DNA from 4 places in the Bradyrhizobium sp. 22 genome. Region 1 is predicted to be linked to each of the others. Evidence: predicted binding sites of a transcription regulator. Region 1 holds the regulator's gene; each other region holds the start of a gene.
What was found. The regulator LexA, encoded in region 1, represses DNA repair genes until DNA is damaged. The targets are predictions, from matches to a motif close to TGTTCNNNNTGTGTTCNG.
Positions count from the first base shown of each region.

Region 1 (4,077 bases):
GCTTTCGACCATGTCGTCGCGGCGATCGGCGTGCCGGCCGAGCGCATCGTGTTCTTCGACGATCTCGAAGAGAACATCGAGGGCGCGCGGGCGCGCGGATTGACGGCCGTGCACGTGACATCGCCGCGCGACGTCGGGAACGCATTGAAGGCGTTGGGCATTTGACCCCGGCCCGTCGCTAGAAGCAGCCCAATTGCAAGCCGCGTTCGGAACCAAATTTACAAAAACTGTGGAACCTGATCCCTTTGTGCATTTTTATACGGAGTTCCCGGAACGGAATACCACCCTTCGGACTCATGAGTCTGTTGGGACTTCTACATCGGACTGATCGACGTGCTGGGCAAAACCTATCTCACCAAGCAAGCTTCTCTGCTGCTTGAATTCGCAAAAAACACCTCGGATTCCGAGCTTTCCGCCAAGCTGATCAGCAAGGCTGCGGACCTGAAATCGCAGGCCGATCCGCTCCCCGACAGGGACCAGGGCCCCAAACCTCCCGACGTCGCATGGGACGTCAGTCCGGACGATCCGACGGCACCTTGATCACATCACCGGGTGGCGCTGGCCAGCTCAGTGTCGGCCAGGCTCATGCCGGCGTTTCGCCTTTAGAATCACGTGTGCGGACTTGCACTTGCTCGATCACGGAGAGCACGCAGGATAGATCATCCTGCGTGCTGCTTTGCCTCGCGTCTGCAGTCAGCTAGAACTCTCGCCGCCCTATTGAACGATGTGCGAGCAGGAGTTTCGCCCGTGGCCCTGATGCCGGTTTCCGACGCCCTTGCTGCGGTGCTGGCAGGTGCAGAGCCGCTGCCTGAACAGATGGTTTCGCTCGACGAGGCCTATCACCGCGTGCTCGCGCATGACGTCGCGGCGCGCCGCACGCAGCCGCCGCAGGCGATGTCGGCGATGGACGGCTACGCCGTGCGCGCGGCCGATGCGGCAACGGTCGATTCCCGGCTGACGGTGATTGGCGAGATCGCAGCCGGCCGTCCTTTCGCGAGAGCAGTTGGCGCCGGCGAAGCCGTGCGGATCTTTACCGGCGGCGTCATCCCGGACGGAGCGGACGCGGTCGTGATCCAGGAGGACACTGTCGCGGACGGCAACAGCGTCACCATCAAGGAAGCCGCGATCGCCGGACGGCACGTCCGCCCGGCCGGGGTCGATTTCCGCGAGGGTGACGTGCTCCTGCGCAAGGGAACCCGCCTGACGGAGCGCGATCTCGCGCTTGCCGCGGCGATGAATCACCCGGATCTCGCCGTCTGCCGCCGTCCCAAGGTTGCGATCCTCGCCACCGGCGACGAACTGGTGAGGCCGGGCACCACGCCCGGGCACGGCCAGATCGTCTATTCCAACGGCTACGCCCTGCATGCGCTCGCCCGCAGCGAGGGCGCCGAGACCATCGACCTCGGTGTCGCCGCCGACACGCTGGAGGCCACCTCCGCCGGAATCCGCCGCGCCCGCGAGAGCGGTGCTGACATCCTGGTCACGACCGGCGGCGCGTCGGTCGGCGACCATGATCTGGTCCAGCAGGCGCTGCGGGGCGAAGGCATCTCGATGGCGTTCTGGAAGATCGCGATCCGGCCCGGCAAGCCGATGATGCACGGACGGCTCGGCGCAATGCGCGTGATCGGCCTGCCCGGCAATCCCGTGTCGTCCTACGTGTGCGCGTTCCTGTTCATGGTGCCGTTGATTCGCGCCTTGTCGGGCCGTTCAGTGATTCATCATCGCCGCGAGCGCGCCGTGCTGGGCAAGGATCTCGGCGCCAACGACCAGCGCGAGGATTACCTGCGCGCGCGCCTGGAACTGCGCGACGACGGTGCGCAAGTCGCCGTTCCCGTCAGCCATCAGGATTCCTCTCTGCTTGCGAATCTTGCTGCGGCACAGGTACTTCTCGTGCGCGCACCGTTCGCGCCGAAGGCCGAGGCCGGCAGCCCTTGCGAGGTGCTGCGGCTCCCCGTCTGAGTGCACGGCCACACACATTCCGCGAGCTCGCCGCCGTTCACGGTAAATTAAGCAGTTGCGGAACATGTATCGAACATATAGTGTCCGTTCATGATTTGTTTCGAGCATGTAGCGGCTTATCGCTGAACTCATCGTCTCGGAATCGAACGACATCAACCGGGGGACTTTGGTCGAGATGTTAACGCGCAAACAATACGAGCTTCTGAGGTTCATCAGCGAACGTTTGAAGGAAAGCGGTGTGCCGCCCTCCTTCGACGAGATGAAGGATGCGCTCGACCTGCGCTCGAAGTCGGGCATCCACCGCCTGATCACCGCGCTCGAGGAGCGCGGCTTCATCCGCCGCCTGCCCAACCGCGCACGCGCCATCGAAGTGATTAAGCTGCCGGAGCTCCAGGCTGCCGCCGGCGCCCGTCGCGGCTTCACGCCGAGCGTCATCGAGGGCAATCTCGGCAAGGTCCGCGCCAGCTCCAGCCCCTCCATGGACGAGGGCGAGCGGCCCGTTGCGGTGCCCGTGATGGGCCGTATCGCGGCCGGCACGCCGATCGAGGCGTTGCAGACCCGCAGCCACACCATCAGCGTCCCGCCCGACATGCTCGGCACGGGCGAGCACTATGCGCTCGAAGTGCGCGGCGATTCCATGGTGGAGGCCGGTATCCTCGACGGCGACATGGCGCTGATCCAGCGCAACGAGAGCGCCGATACCGGCGACATCGTGGTGGCGCTGATCGACGACGAGGAGGCCACGCTCAAGCGTTTCCGCCGCCGCGGGGCCTCGATCGCACTCGAGCCGGCCAATGCCGCTTATGAGGTGCGCATCCTGCCGCCGAACCGCGTGAAGATTCAGGGCAAGCTGATCGGGCTTTACCGGAAGTACTGATACCCGGAGCTTCAAGCGCCGCGCGCGCTTTCGATCGGCACCGTCGATCCAAGATTGGAGCGAACGCTTGGTCCGCTCCGGCTGGATGGTCCCTCTGGTTCTGCGCTGACCGTCCGGCTCCTCTTCCGCGCGACATCCGGTTCGCAAGCGCAGGCGCGCGGCCATTTCGCTCCGCCGCCAGAGTGCAGGGCAATCGCATTTGAATTTTGCAGAGGTCGTCATGCCCGGGCTTGTCCCGGGCATCCACGTTCATTGTGCTGCGTGGAAGGCGTGGATGGCCGGGACAAGCCCGGCCATGACGCTGCGGAGGCAGCTGGTGACCATCGCCACATGCGATAGCCCTGCGCGTGCCGGCAGTGCTGATACGCCGGCCAAATGCAAGGATGCGATGTTTGTTCCTATCGAATCCGGGAAAGATAATGTGATCGCGCGCTGCGGACGCGAGCCGCAGATTTGCCCATAACCAAGCAGAGCGTTGCAGGCTTCCACTCTGATTGAGGCCTGCGCCTCGACGAGACGCGGGTCGCCATCTTCGCATGAGGAGCACCCGATGTGTGACTACAGCCTGCATGCCGTCGCGACGCGTCCCGCTGAGGTCGGAGAGACGATCGTCACGACAACCTTCCGCGGCACCTCGACGCGCGGCTTCGCCTCCGAAGCCGATCTGTCCGTTGCGGTCTGCCTGCTGCCGGGGACGGAGCTCGCCTTCGCCGACAACGTCCGTTACGACAACCGCTGGATCTGGACGCGCACCGTCAACTCCCGCGTCGGCAAGTTCGGCAAGATCGATCCGCACATTCCCGATCGCCATCACGACGCGATCGAATTTCCTGACGGCAAATACGTGCTGGTGACGCAGCTGGTCGAAGGCCAGCGCGCAACCGTGCTGCAGCTGCCGGTGACGCAGCCGGTCGGCGAGCGCGAGCACAAGCCTGAGATCATCGCCGACAGTCGAGCGGCGGTCACGCGCCAACCGATCGGCTGATCAAAGCTCAGTCCTCGGCCTGAAGATCGGCCTCCGACGGCGTAGCGTCGCGGACGCGCGGAGCCGGCCTCGGCATGAGGGCTCCTTCGAAATCTCCCTCGCCGGCGGCCGCCGGCGACCAGGGGCGGTCTGCACCTCTCGCCTTGACCGCCTGAACCGCAAATCCGTCGCCATGCCGTGTCAGCGCCAGCGCGCCCTGGCGCGCGAGCCGCTGCCGATCCACCACCATCGCCGCGCAATCGGGCGGCGCGGGCCG
Region 1 covers NZ_KI519399.1:3,516,115-3,520,191, reverse strand. The annotation lists gene K410_RS0118030 (HAD family hydrolase) at 1-165, shown strand, start outside; gene K410_RS0118025 (hypothetical protein) at 334-540, shown strand; gene K410_RS0118020 (molybdopterin molybdotransferase MoeA) at 748-1,959, shown strand; gene lexA (transcriptional repressor LexA) at 2,135-2,836, shown strand; gene K410_RS40395 (hypothetical protein) at 3,387-3,821, shown strand; partial or broken gene K410_RS36955 (ComEC/Rec2 family competence protein) at 3,829-4,077, opposite strand, start outside.

Region 2 (4,077 bases), on a different contig from region 1:
GCCGGGCCTGACCCGGCAATCCATCGCCTGGAGACAGTCTTGTTGGAAGATTGATACGCGGGTCAAGCCCGCGTATGACGGTTGGTTAGCTGAATTTGGCTCCCGCCTTCAACGGCGCGCCGCGCAGGAAGTCCGCGGCCTGCATCCGGCCCTTGCCTTCGCGCTGGAGCTCGACGATGCGGATCGCGCCCTCGCCGCAGGCGACGGTGAGTTGATCGTCGAGCACCGCGCCCGGCTCGCCCGCGCCTTGCGCCAGCTGACAGCGCAGGATCTTGACGCGCGCGTTCTCCAGCTCGGCCCAGGCGCCGGGAAACGGCGACAGGCCGTGGATGTGGCGCAGCACCTCGCGCGCCGGCTTGCGCCAGTCGATCCGCGCCTCGGCCTTGTCGATCTTGGCGGCATAGGTGACGCCGTCCTCGCTCTGCTTCCTGAGCTGGAGCCCGCCGCGATCGAGCGCGGCCATCGCCCGCACCATCAGGTCGGCGCCGAGACGCGAGAGCCGATCGTGGAGCTCCGCCGCCGTCATGTTGTCCGTGATGGCGAGCCGCTCGGCCATGGCGACGTCGCCGGTATCGAGACCGACATCCATCTTCATCACCATGACGCCGCTCTCGGCATCGCCGGCCATGATCGCGCGGTTGATCGGAGCCGCGCCGCGCCAGCGCGGCAGCAGCGAGGCATGCAGATTGTAGCAGCCGAGTTTTGGCGCATCGAGGATCGCCTGCGGCAGGATCATGCCGTAGGCGACCACGACCGCGGCATCGGCCTCGAACGCACGAAATTCATCGAGCGCCTCCTGGGACTTCAGCGTCTTCGGCGTCAGCACGGGCACGCCGAGCTTTCGCGCGGCTTCCTCGACCGGGGTCGGCTGCAATTGCAGCCCGCGCCGCCCGCCCGGCTTCGGCGCGCGGGTGTAGACGGCCACGATCTCGTGGCCATGCGCGACCAGCTCGAGCAGCGTCGGCACGGAGAAATCGGGCGTGCCCATGAAGATCAGGCGGAGGGGCATGTGACGAGACAATCCTCGAACAACGAGCAAGGTACTCGTCATGGCCGGGCTTGTCCCGGCCATCCACGTTCTTCCTGCTCGGAGCGGCAAAGAACGTGGATGCCCGGCACAAGGCCGGGCATGACGGCGGAGGACGTGGCCTACTCGCCGGCGCGCTTGGCGGCCTTCTCGAACTTCTTCATGACGCGGTCGCGCTTGAGCTTCGACAGATAGTCGACGAACAGCACGCCGTTGAGATGGTCGATCTCGTGCTGGATGCAGGTGGCATAGAGGCCTTCGGCGTCCTCCTCGTGCACCTTGCCGTCGAGATCGGTGAAGCGCACGCGCACCTTCGCGGGGCGCTCGACCTCCTCGTAATATTCGGGGATCGAGAGGCAGCCTTCTTCGTAAACAGAGAGTTCCTCCGAGGACGCGATGATCTCCGGATTGATGAAGACGCGGGGCAGCGGCTTGGTCTCGCCGTTCTCGTCGCGCTTGGCGAGGTCCATGGTGATCAGCCGCAGCGGCTGCGCGACCTGAATCGCGGCGAGGCCGATCCCGGGCGCGTCGTACATGGTCTCGAACATGTCGTCGGCAAGCTTGCGGATCTCCGAGGTGACCTTCTCGATCGGCTTGGAGACCAGGCGCAGCTGCTTGTCGGGCAGGATGATGATTTCTCTGAGGGCCATGGCCGCGATTTAAGCCCCATGCCCGATGCGGTCAATGCGGCCCGGAACCCTGTTAACCCCTCGCTAACCATAAAACTTCAGGTTTCGTTAACCATAAAAATTAACGGAGCATTCACCATAATTGTTCGCTATTCGTTCGTGCGCCCGGGCGAATCGGCTAGAAGGGTCGGCATGAACGACATCATCTTCATGCTCGGCGACTGGCCGGTGCGCGTCGTGGACGCGCTGATCGGCTTCGGCGCCCTGGTTCTCGTCCTGCTGGTGGTGATTGCGGTCGTGATCGCGCGGTCCGGGCGGCGCGGCGCGGAACTCGCGATGGCGCACGCGATCCGGGCCGACGAGCTCGAGGAGCGCCTGAGCGAGGTGCTGCGGGCCCAGAGCGAATCCTCCGGCCGGGTCGACGCCATGACCCAGGCGCTGGCCGGCCGCCAGGCCGAGATGGCGCGGGCGGTCAACGAGCGGCTGGATTCGGTGACCCATCGGGTCGGCCAATCCATGGAACATTCGACCCGCAACACCATGGAGAGCCTGCGCGCGCTGCACGAGCGGCTTGGCATCATCGACAGCGCGCACAAGAACCTTACTGATCTCACCACTCAGGTGACCACCTTGCGCGACGTCCTCGCCAACAAGCAGTCGCGCGGCGCCTTCGGTCAGGCGCGGATGGAGGCGATCGTCCAGGACGGGCTTCCCAAAGGCTCCTACGAGTTCCAGTTCACGCTCTCGACCGGAAAACGGCCGGACTGCGTCGTGTTCCTGCCCGACCAGCGCCCGCTCTGCATCGACGCCAAGTTTCCGCTGGAGGCGATGACGGCGCTGCACGATGCCCGCACCGACGAGGAGAAACGCCTCGCCACGCAGCGGCTGCGCGGCGACGTGATGAAGCATGTCAGCGACATCGCCGAAAAATATCTCGTCGCCGGCGAGACCCAGGAGATGGCGCTGATGTTCGTGCCGTCGGAATCGGTCTACGCCGAAATCCACGACGGTTTCGACGACGTGATCCAGAAGGCCTATCGCGCCCGCGTCGTGCTGGTCTCGCCCTCGCTTCTGATGCTGGCAATCCAGGTGATGCAGCAGATCATGAAGGACGCGCGCATGCGCGATGCCGCCGACCAGATCCGCACCGAGGTGATCAAGCTCGGCGACGACCTCGGCCGGCTGCGCGACCGCGTGCTGAAGCTGCAGAAGCATTTCGCCGACGTGAACGAGGACGTCCGCCAGGTGCTGATCTCCGCCGACAAGATCGAAAAGCGCGCGGGACGAATCGAGGAGCTCGATTTCAGCAAGAGCGACGCCCCGGAGGGACCGCGGCTGGTGGCGACCGGAGCGGCGGAGCTGTTTCCGCGCAAGCTACAGGCAGGGGAGTGATGCCGAGTCGTCATGGCCGGGCTTGTCCCGGCCATCCACGGCACCAAGAACGTGGTGCCCGGGACAAGCCCGGGCATGACGAGTTTGGGAGACGAGGCATCACGGCCAGAATCTGCTAACACCGCCCCATGACCGCACCCGACGCGACCTCTCCTGCCGCAACTCCTGCGCCTGCGACCTCCTGGCGCGACAGCCTTGCCGTTTACCTGCAGCCGCGGGTGCTGATCGTGCTGTTTCTCGGCTTCTCCTCGGGGCTGCCGCTGGCGCTGTCGGGCTCGACGCTGCTGGTGTGGATGGCCGAGGCGGGGGTCGATCTCGGGACGATCGGGCTTTTTGCACTGGTTGGAACGCCGTACACGCTCAAGTTCCTCTGGGCGCCTCTGGTCGATGCCCTGCATGTCCCGTTCTTCACGCGCACCTTTGGCCGCCGGCGTGGATGGCTGGTGTTCTCGCAATTGCTGCTGATCGGCTCGATCCTGCTGCTGGCGCTGACCGATCCGGCGCGCTCGCCGCTGTTCGTCGCGCTTGGTGCGCTCCTGGTTGCGACGATGTCCGCGACGCAGGACATCGTGGTCGATGCCTTCCGCGTCGAGAGCCTGCCCGAAAGCGAGCAGGCCGCCGGGATGGCGGCCTATGTCGCGGCCTATCGCATCGGCATGCTGATATCGACCGCGGGCGCCTTGTTCATCGTCACCGGCTTCGAAGCGATCGTCCCCCGCGGTGCCGCCTGGATGTGGGGCTATGTGGTGATGGCGGCGCTGGTGCTGATCGGCACGGCGACGGCCCTGGCCGCCACCGAGCCCGCACAATCCGGACGCGCCGAAGCCGCCACGCGGGACGAGGACGCGCTCACGCGGGTGTTCCATGCGGCGCTGGGCGCGTTCTCGGAATTCCTGCGACGCAAGGAAGCATGGGTCGTGCTCGCCTTCGTCGTGCTGTTCAAGTTCACCGACGCGTTTTCCGGCAACATGACCGTGCCGTTCGTGATCGACATCGGCTTCACGCGGAACGACTATGCCGTGATCGTCA
Region 2 covers NZ_KI519400.1:1,681,015-1,685,091, forward strand. The annotation lists gene fmt (methionyl-tRNA formyltransferase) at 86-1,009, opposite strand; gene def (peptide deformylase) at 1,150-1,677, opposite strand; gene K410_RS0133370 (DNA recombination protein RmuC) at 1,849-3,048, shown strand; gene K410_RS0133375 (AmpG family muropeptide MFS transporter) at 3,177-4,077, shown strand, end outside.
Region 2: a site for LexA is predicted at 1,800-1,817, ahead of K410_RS0133370 (DNA recombination protein RmuC). Genes of this name have one in related genera too.

Region 3 (4,077 bases), 1.5 Mb from region 1:
CGCGTCGAACAGGTTTTCAGGCTCGTAGCTGCGCATCCAGTCTTCGAGCACTTTCAGGTGCGCCGGGTTCTCACGACAGCCGGCGACGGGGACCTGATGCGCGCGCCAAAAGCCCTCGACCTTCTTGCCGTCGACCTCCTTAGGGCCGGTCCAGCCCTTCGGGCTGCGCAGCACGATCATCGGCCAGCGTGGCCGCTCGACGCTGCTGCGCCCGTCGCGGGCGTGCTGCTGAATCGAACGGAGGCTGGCGAGCGCGACGTCGAGCGCGTCCGCCATGGCCTGATGCATCAATTTGGGATCGTCACCCTCGACGAACAGCGGCTCGTGGCCGAAGCCGCGAAAGAGATCGCGGATTTCCGCATCTCGCATCCGCCCCAGCACGGTGGGATTTGCGATCTTGTAGCCGTTGAGATGCAGGATCGGCAGCACCGCGCCGTCATGGGCGGGGTTCAGGAACTTGTTGGAGTGCCAGGACGCAGCCAGCGGACCGGTCTCGGCCTCGCCGTCGCCGACGACGCAGGCGACGATCAAATCAGGATTGTCGAAGGCCGCGCCATAGGCGTGCACCAGCGCGTAGCCGAGTTCGCCGCCCTCGTGGATCGAGCCCGGCGTTTCCGGCGCCGCATGGCTCGGGATGCCGCCGGGAAAGGAGAACTGCCGGAACAGCTTGCGCATGCCGGCCGCATCGCGGGCGATCTCGGGATAGATCTCGCTGTAGCTGCCTTCCAGATAAGTGTTGGCGACCATGCCGGGACCGCCATGCCCGGGGCCGCAGACATAGATCACGTCGAGATCGAGCGCGCGGATGACGCGATTGAGATGGGCGTAGATGAAGTTCAAACCCGGCGTCGTGCCCCAATGGCCGAGCAGGCGCGGCTTGATGTGCTCGGCCCGCAACGGCTCGCGCAGCAGAGGATTGTCGAGCAGATAGATTTGCCCCACGGAGAGGTAGTTTGCGGCGCGCCAATAGCGATCAAGCAGATCGAGATCGCTGCTCGCGGCAGCTGATTGTTGTTGATTTGTCATATTCTTGCCGATTGTTGCCGAGCCAAGCCTCGCGATCGTCACCAACTTTGTTCCGGCGCGATCGATCCCGGTGCGACATCAAACGAGATCGTTACGACAGCCTTGTTGCGTGAGGTCAAAGGACCGCGCTCGAAATTTGGGCGATAGCTCCGCCTGGGTTGTTTTTCCATTTCTCATTTGTGTTCTTGATTTGTTCCTTTGACGTGCTATCTTGGCTTCATGAGTCCAGCAGCATCCTCTCATGCTCTCAAGCACCCGCCGGTCAAGGCGCCCTCCGAGCCGGCGGGTGCGGACTCTGATTTTCCGGAACTCGGCGTCGCCATCGACCGCGCCCGCCGGCGAGGGCGGGGGGCGCAGTCCAACGCCTCCGGCCGCTACGAGGCCGAGGCGCGCGTTGCTTTCGATGACGGCTGGCAGAGCCTGGAAGAATTGCCGCCGTTCAAGACCACGGTCGGAGTCGACACGTCGCGCAAGGTGATCACACGTAACGACTCACCGGACATCGGCTTCGACCGCTCGATCAATCCCTATCGCGGCTGCGAGCACGGCTGTGTCTACTGCTTCGCCCGGCCGACCCACGCCTATCTCGGCCTGTCGCCGGGCCTCGATTTCGAATCGAAGCTGTTTGCGAAACCCGAGGCGCCTTCGCTGCTGGAGAAGGAGCTCGCCGCCTCCGGCTACGAGCCGCGGATGATCGCGATCGGCACCAACACCGATCCGTATCAGCCGATCGAGCGCGAGCACCAGATCATGCGCGGCATCCTCGAGGTGCTGGAACGTGCCGGCCATCCCGTCGGCATCGTCACCAAATCGGCGCTGGTGCTGCGCGACATCGACATTCTCGCGCGGATGGCCAAGCGCAACCTCGCCAAGGTCGCGATCTCAGTGACCTCGCTCGATCCGAAACTGGCCCGCACCATGGAGCCGCGCGCCGCGACGCCGCCGAAGCGGCTGGAGGCGCTGAAGCAGCTCTCGGACGCCGGCATTCCGACCACCGTGATGGTGGCGCCGGTGATCCCCGCGCTGAACGATTGCGAGATCGAGCGCATTCTCGATGCCGCCGCCCATGCCGGCGTCAAGGAAGCATCCTATGTGCTGCTGCGGCTGCCGCTCGAGGTGCGCGATCTCTTTCGCGAATGGCTGATGGCGAATTGTCCGGACCGCTACCGCCACGTCTTCACCTTGATCCGCGACATGCGCGGCGGGCGCGATTACGATGCGAAATGGGGCGAACGAATGAAGGGCACCGGACCGATGGCCTGGACCATCGGCCGCCGCTTCGAGATCGCCTGCGAGCGGCTCGGGCTGAACAAGCGGCGCTCCAAGCTGACGACGGATCACTTTGCGCGGCCGAAGCGGAACGGCGACCAGCTCAGCCTGTTCTGATCGGAAACGGAGGAGGCGTCGCATGCTAAGAGAACTCAACGTGCCGATGCCGCGGCTCACGGTCATCACGCTCGGCGTCAGCGACATCCGCGCCAGCATCGCTTTCTACGACGCGCTCGGTTTCTCGCGCCGGCTGAAGGCGACCGGCGAGGCCGTCGCGTTCTACGATACCGGTGGTCCCGTGCTCGCCTTGTATGGCTGGGATCAGCTCGCGGCCGACGCGGGGCTGCCGGACCAGCCGAGACCGCAGGCCTTCCGCGGCATGACGCTCGCCTGGAACTGTCGGACCCGCGAGGAGGTCGATGCGGTGATGGCCTTCGCGCTAGGCAAGGGGGCCAATCTGGTGAAGGCCGCGCACGAGACCGATTACGGCGGCTATTCCGGTTATTTTGCCGACCCCGACGGTCATCCCTGGGAGGTCGTTGTCGCGCCCGGCATCGATGTCGGCGACGACCGGCGGGTGCATCTGGCGGAGTAGGGGCCTGAATAGCGGGAATTGCGAGAGGTTCCCGGTTGCGCAGGCCGGGCGCCTTGCGCACGATCCCCGCCATGATTCGGGACAAGTCCGCCACCAAGCCGGCCAAAGATGCGCCTAATAGGCCTGGGAAGAAGGCCGCTGCGAACAAGGCAGCGCCTGCCAAGCCGGCCAAGACGGCTGCGGCCCAAGCCATGGCCGCTCCCGCCGGCAAGAAAGGTATCATTGCCATCGCTCCCCCGAGCTTTCGCCGCGAGCGCGCGCTGATCAAGCGCGGGGTCTGGCCGGTCGCCGGCTGCGACGAGGCCGGTCGCGGACCGCTGGCTGGGCCGGTGGTGGCGGCCGCCGTGATTCTCGACCCCGACCGCATTCCGCGCGGCATCGACGATTCCAAGCGCCTGACGGCCGAGGAGCGCGAAAAGCTGTTCGACAAGATCTGCGCCACTGCGCAGGTCTCGGTTGCCGTTGCCTCGCCCTCGCGAATCGATCGCGATAACATCCTGCGCGCCTCGCTGTGGGCGCTGAAGCGCGCCGTGGTGGCGCTGCCGGAGGCGCCCAGGCATGTCTTCGTCGACGGTCGCGACCGGCTCGATACGGAATGCGACTGCGAGGCCGTGATCGGCGGCGACGGCATCGTGCTGTCGATCGCCGCGGCCTCCATCATCGCCAAGGTGACGCGTGATCGCCTGATGTGCGCGCTGGCGCAGGATTGCCCCGGCTACGGCTTCGAGCAGCACAAGGGCTATGCCGTCCCCGAGCACCTCGACGCGCTCGACCGCCTCGGCCCCACCATCCACCACCGCAGCTTCTTCGCCCCGGTCGCGGCCGCGCGCGCCAAGCACATGCCCTGGACCGTCGAGCCGGTGCAGGACCTGTTTGCAGTGGCCGAGGTCGAGGTGCACGTGGAAGCGAGCGTCGAGATCGACGCATCGGCCGCGCTCTAGGCTCTAGCCCCACTGCTTCGCCATCGTCTTGCCAGGGCTTGTCCCGGGCATCCACGTTCTTTGGAGCTGGCAGGAAAGACGTGGATGGCCGGGTCAAGCCCGGTCCTGACGATCTGTTGTGCGTGTGCCTTTGCCTCTCGCCGTAAGAACGGGGAGAGGGAGCACACCGAAGTTGCCACGGCACGAGACGCCCCTTATCAAAGTGGAAGTGAGCGAACAGGGCCGGCTGGACGGGTTGGCTGCATC
Region 3 covers NZ_KI519399.1:2,041,171-2,045,247, forward strand. The annotation lists gene K410_RS0110965 (phosphoketolase family protein) at 1-1,026, opposite strand, end outside; gene K410_RS0110970 (PA0069 family radical SAM protein) at 1,246-2,412, shown strand; gene K410_RS0110975 (VOC family protein) at 2,435-2,890, shown strand; gene rnhB (ribonuclease HII) at 2,962-3,831, shown strand.
Region 3: a site for LexA is predicted at 1,207-1,224, ahead of K410_RS0110970 (PA0069 family radical SAM protein). Genes of this name have one in related genera too.

Region 4 (4,077 bases), 950 kb from region 1:
GCGTCGAGATCGCGCTGCTCCTGCACCACGATCTCGGTGCGGCTCGCCGACAGACGCACCATGTCGAAGCCGAAGCCGGGATCGAGCGGATCGGCGAGCGCATCGAGACGCTCGCGGAACAGGCGGTCGATTACCGCGCTTTTCGTCACGGGACGTCCGGTCTCGACCATGATCGCGCGCACCACGCCGTCGGTGCGGAAGAAGGCGGCCTCCAGCCGGCGCGCGCCTTTGCCCTGCTTCTCCATCGAGGCGATCAGCGTGTCGGCCAGCCGCGACAACGTCATCGCAATCATGGTGTCGGTCGCGATCGGCTCGGCGAAACGCTTCTCGACGATGTAGTCGGGCAGCGGCTTGCGCGGGCTGATCGGCGCATCGCCCTGCCCCAGCGCATGCGCGAGCAGCGTGGAGAACCGGGCGCCGAACCGCGCCGTGATCTCGCTTCGTGTGCGCGAGGCGACGTCGCCGATGGTCTTCAGGCCGGCGCGGCGCAAGCCAGTGGTGATGGCTTCGCTTGCACCGAGCGCGGACACCGGAAATGCGCTGATCGCCGCCGCCTCGCCGCCATCGGCGACGATGCTGCCGGAAGCCTGCCGCGTCAACGTACGCGCGCAGACCGACGTGCCGGCGATCGCCGCACCGACGGCAAAGCCCTGCCGGCCGAGCGCACGAACCAGCGTCGTGAGCAGCGCAGCCTCGCCGCCGAACAGATGCGCGCAGCCGGTGATGTCGAGGAACAGCCCGTGCGGCGGATCGAGCGCCACCAGCGGCGTGAAGCGGTCGCACCAATCGGCGATATCGCTGAGCGTCTTCGCATCGGCCGCGACATCGGCGTCGAACACTTTCAGATCCGGACACATCGCCCGTGCATTGGCCAAGGGTTGGCCGATGTACAGGCCGAGGCGCTCGGCGGCCTCGTCCAGCGCATGGATCACCAGCGCATTGTTGTCCTTGATGACGACGATGCTCGGATGAGCGGATTTACCCAGCCCGGCGATCCCAAGGAACCGCTGAATCCGGTCGATGGGCAGGCGCGGCAGCCACAGGCTGAGAATACGTCGACGGCTCGCTGAACTGGCACTCATCACAATTCCATTCCATGATCCACCGGCCGCAGGGGCCATGACGATTGCGCAAGAGCTCGGCATCGAAGCGCGGCGCGCCCCAAACGCTCCACACAGGTCCCGGCGGCGAATGCGCCGCGCGCAGCATCCATCGTGTCTCCGCGGTCGACGGCAAAGGTTGCGCGGCCATGCGCAGCATCAGGCCGGTGACGCCGGAGCCTTGCGCGGCCAGCGTCAGCTTGCGGCTCGCCACCAGATCGAACTGCCTGGTCTCGCCCCAGAGCTCGAGCACGACGGCGCCCAGCGCGTCGCAGGCGAGCGCATCGGCCGAGGTGCGCAGCGCGCTCTCGACATCGGCGGCGCGAACCATCACCACGCGGCGCGGATCGAGGCCGAGCTCTTTCAGCCCGCTCATCGACAGCGCGCCGGTTTCCACTTCCGAAAAGTCCTGCCGCACCCACAGCAGCGGCTTGCGTGCCGTCACGCGCCCCGCAAGTCCCATGACAAAGCCCGTTGCGGCCACGCCCTGGCGCCCCTCGCAAAACACCTCGTGGATCGCCGCACGCGCGAGCCCGCCCTTCAGCGCGTCGTCGATCCCGCTGTGGCCGAGCGCCACCCGATCGTGCTGATGCACGATCTCCGCCGTCTCGATGCGCTCGATCTGGCCGCGCAAGATCGCAAGCGCGCTTCCACGTGCGCCGCTCATGCTCGCCGCTCCTTCAGAGATTGATGCCGTGGTCTTCAAAAGAAGAACCAGCGGCTGGCTCATTTGTTCATGATATGTTCTAATATAAAGCTAACGGCGCGCGGAGAGTCAATCGAATTGGCGCGCTTGCGGATTCATCAGCGGAATCAATGGGATTTTGACATGGACGTACAACGTAAGCTGGAGATCCTGGCCGATGCCGCCAAGTACGACGCGTCCTGCGCCTCCAGCGGCACCGAAAAGCGGGATTCCAGCGACGGCAAGGGCATGGGCTCGACCGCGCCCGGCATGGGCATCTGCCATTCCTATGCGCCGGACGGACGCTGCATCTCGCTGCTCAAGGTGCTGCTGACCAACGCCTGCAATTACGATTGCCTCTATTGCGTCAACCGCGCCTCCTCGAACGTGCCGCGCGCCCGCTTCACCATCGAGGAGGTGGTCAAGCTGACGCTCGACTTCTACCGGCGCAATTACATCGAGGGCCTATTCCTCTCCTCCGGCATCATCCGCAGCCCCGACTACACCATGGAGCAAGTGGTGAGCGTCGCGCGAAAGCTGCGCGAGGAGCATCACTTCCGCGGCTACATTCACCTGAAGACCATTCCCGAGGCCGACGACGCCCTGATCGCGGAGGCCGGCAAATATGCCGACCGTCTCTCCATCAACATCGAGATGCCGCAGGAAACCAGCCTGCAGCAATTCGCGCCCGAGAAGGACGTGCGCGCGATCCGCCGCACCATGGGCCGGCTGCGGCTGAAGCTCGACGAGGCCGCGGAGAACCGCGCAGCGAAAACGAAGGTCAAGCCGCAACGCTTCGCGCCGGCCGGCCAGAGCACGCAGATGATCGTCGGCGCCGACGCGGCCTCCGACCACACCATTCTCCACACCAGTTCAAATCTCTACGGCTCATACAAGTTGAGGCGGGTCTACTATTCCGCCTTCAGCCCGATCCCCGACGCCAGCCGCGCCTTGCCACTGGTGCAGCCGCCGCTGCTGCGCGAGCACCGGCTCTACCAGGCCGACTGGCTGATGCGGTTCTACGGCTTCGATGTCGGCGAGATCGTTGACGACAGCGCGATGCTGCCGCTCGAGATCGATCCCAAGCTCGCCTGGGCGCTGCGTCACCGCGACCGCTTCCCGCTCGACGTCAACCGTGCCAGCCGTGAGGAGCTGCTGCGCGTGCCGGGCTTCGGCACCAAGGCGGTCGAACGCATCATCGCGGCGCGGCGCACCACCACGATTCGCCTCGCCGATCTCGCGCGGCTGCATGTGCCCCGCAACAAGGCGATGCCGTTCATCGTCCTCAGCGATCACCGGCCGTCGCCACACCGTCTCGACGACGCGCAACTGATCGAACGATTCAAACCGAAGGCAACGCAACTGGGGTTTGGCTTCTGATGCAATACATCATCCTCGACACCGAAACCGATTTCGACGGCTGGCGCAAAGCCGCACGCAGCCTCGTGCTTCATCACGTCCAGCCGGCCGATGTCACCTGGACCGTGCAAGGCGGTGAAGCGGACTTGTTCGCACCGCCCACGCCATCACCGATCTTCGAGGTGAACGACGGCACCTTCAACGTGTCAGGCAAATTCATCGAGCTCGCCAAGGCAGCGATCCTGCACCGCGATCCCCAGCGCTTCGCCATCCTCTATCGCCTGCTGTTCCGGCTGAAGGACAATCACGACCTCATCGAGGTCGCGACCGATCCTGACGTGGCGCAAGTCACCGCCATGGCGAGAGCGGTCCATCGCGACGAGCACAAGATGCATGCCTTCGTGCGTTTCCGCGAAATCGGCAGGGAACGCGAGGCGCATTACGTCGCCTGGTTCGAGCCGGAGCATCACATCGTCGAGCTCGCCGCGCCGTTCTTCGCAAAGCGCTTTGCCGACATGCCCTGGTCGATCCTGACCCCGGACCTCTGCGCGCATTGGAATGGCCATTCGCTTTCGTTCACGCCGGGCGTCAGCAAGAGCGAAGCGCCAAGCGAAGACCGGCTCGAGGAAACCTGGCGGCGCTACTACGCCAGCATCTTCAATCCGGCCCGGCTCAAGGTGAAGGCAATGCAGGCCGAGATGCCGAAGAAATACTGGAGGAACCTGCCCGAGGCTTCGATCATTAAGCCCCTGATCGAGGACGCCGAGCGCATGACCGGTGCTATGATCGCCAATGCCGCAACCGATCCGCACAAGCCCCAGAAGCGGCCGGAGGCTCCGATGAAACGCAAGCCCGCTGCCGACGATCTCGAGGCGCTCCGCGAGGAAGCCGCGCATTGCCGCGCCTGCCATCTCTACAAGGACGCGACCCAGA
Region 4 covers NZ_KI519399.1:2,566,591-2,570,667, reverse strand. The annotation lists gene K410_RS0113400 (Y-family DNA polymerase) at 1-1,082, opposite strand, end outside; gene K410_RS0113395 (ImuA family protein) at 979-1,767, opposite strand; gene K410_RS0113390 (putative DNA modification/repair radical SAM protein) at 1,930-3,165, shown strand; gene K410_RS0113385 (UdgX family uracil-DNA binding protein) at 3,165-4,077, shown strand, end outside.
Region 4: a site for LexA is predicted at 1,832-1,849, ahead of K410_RS0113390 (putative DNA modification/repair radical SAM protein). Genes of this name have one in related genera too.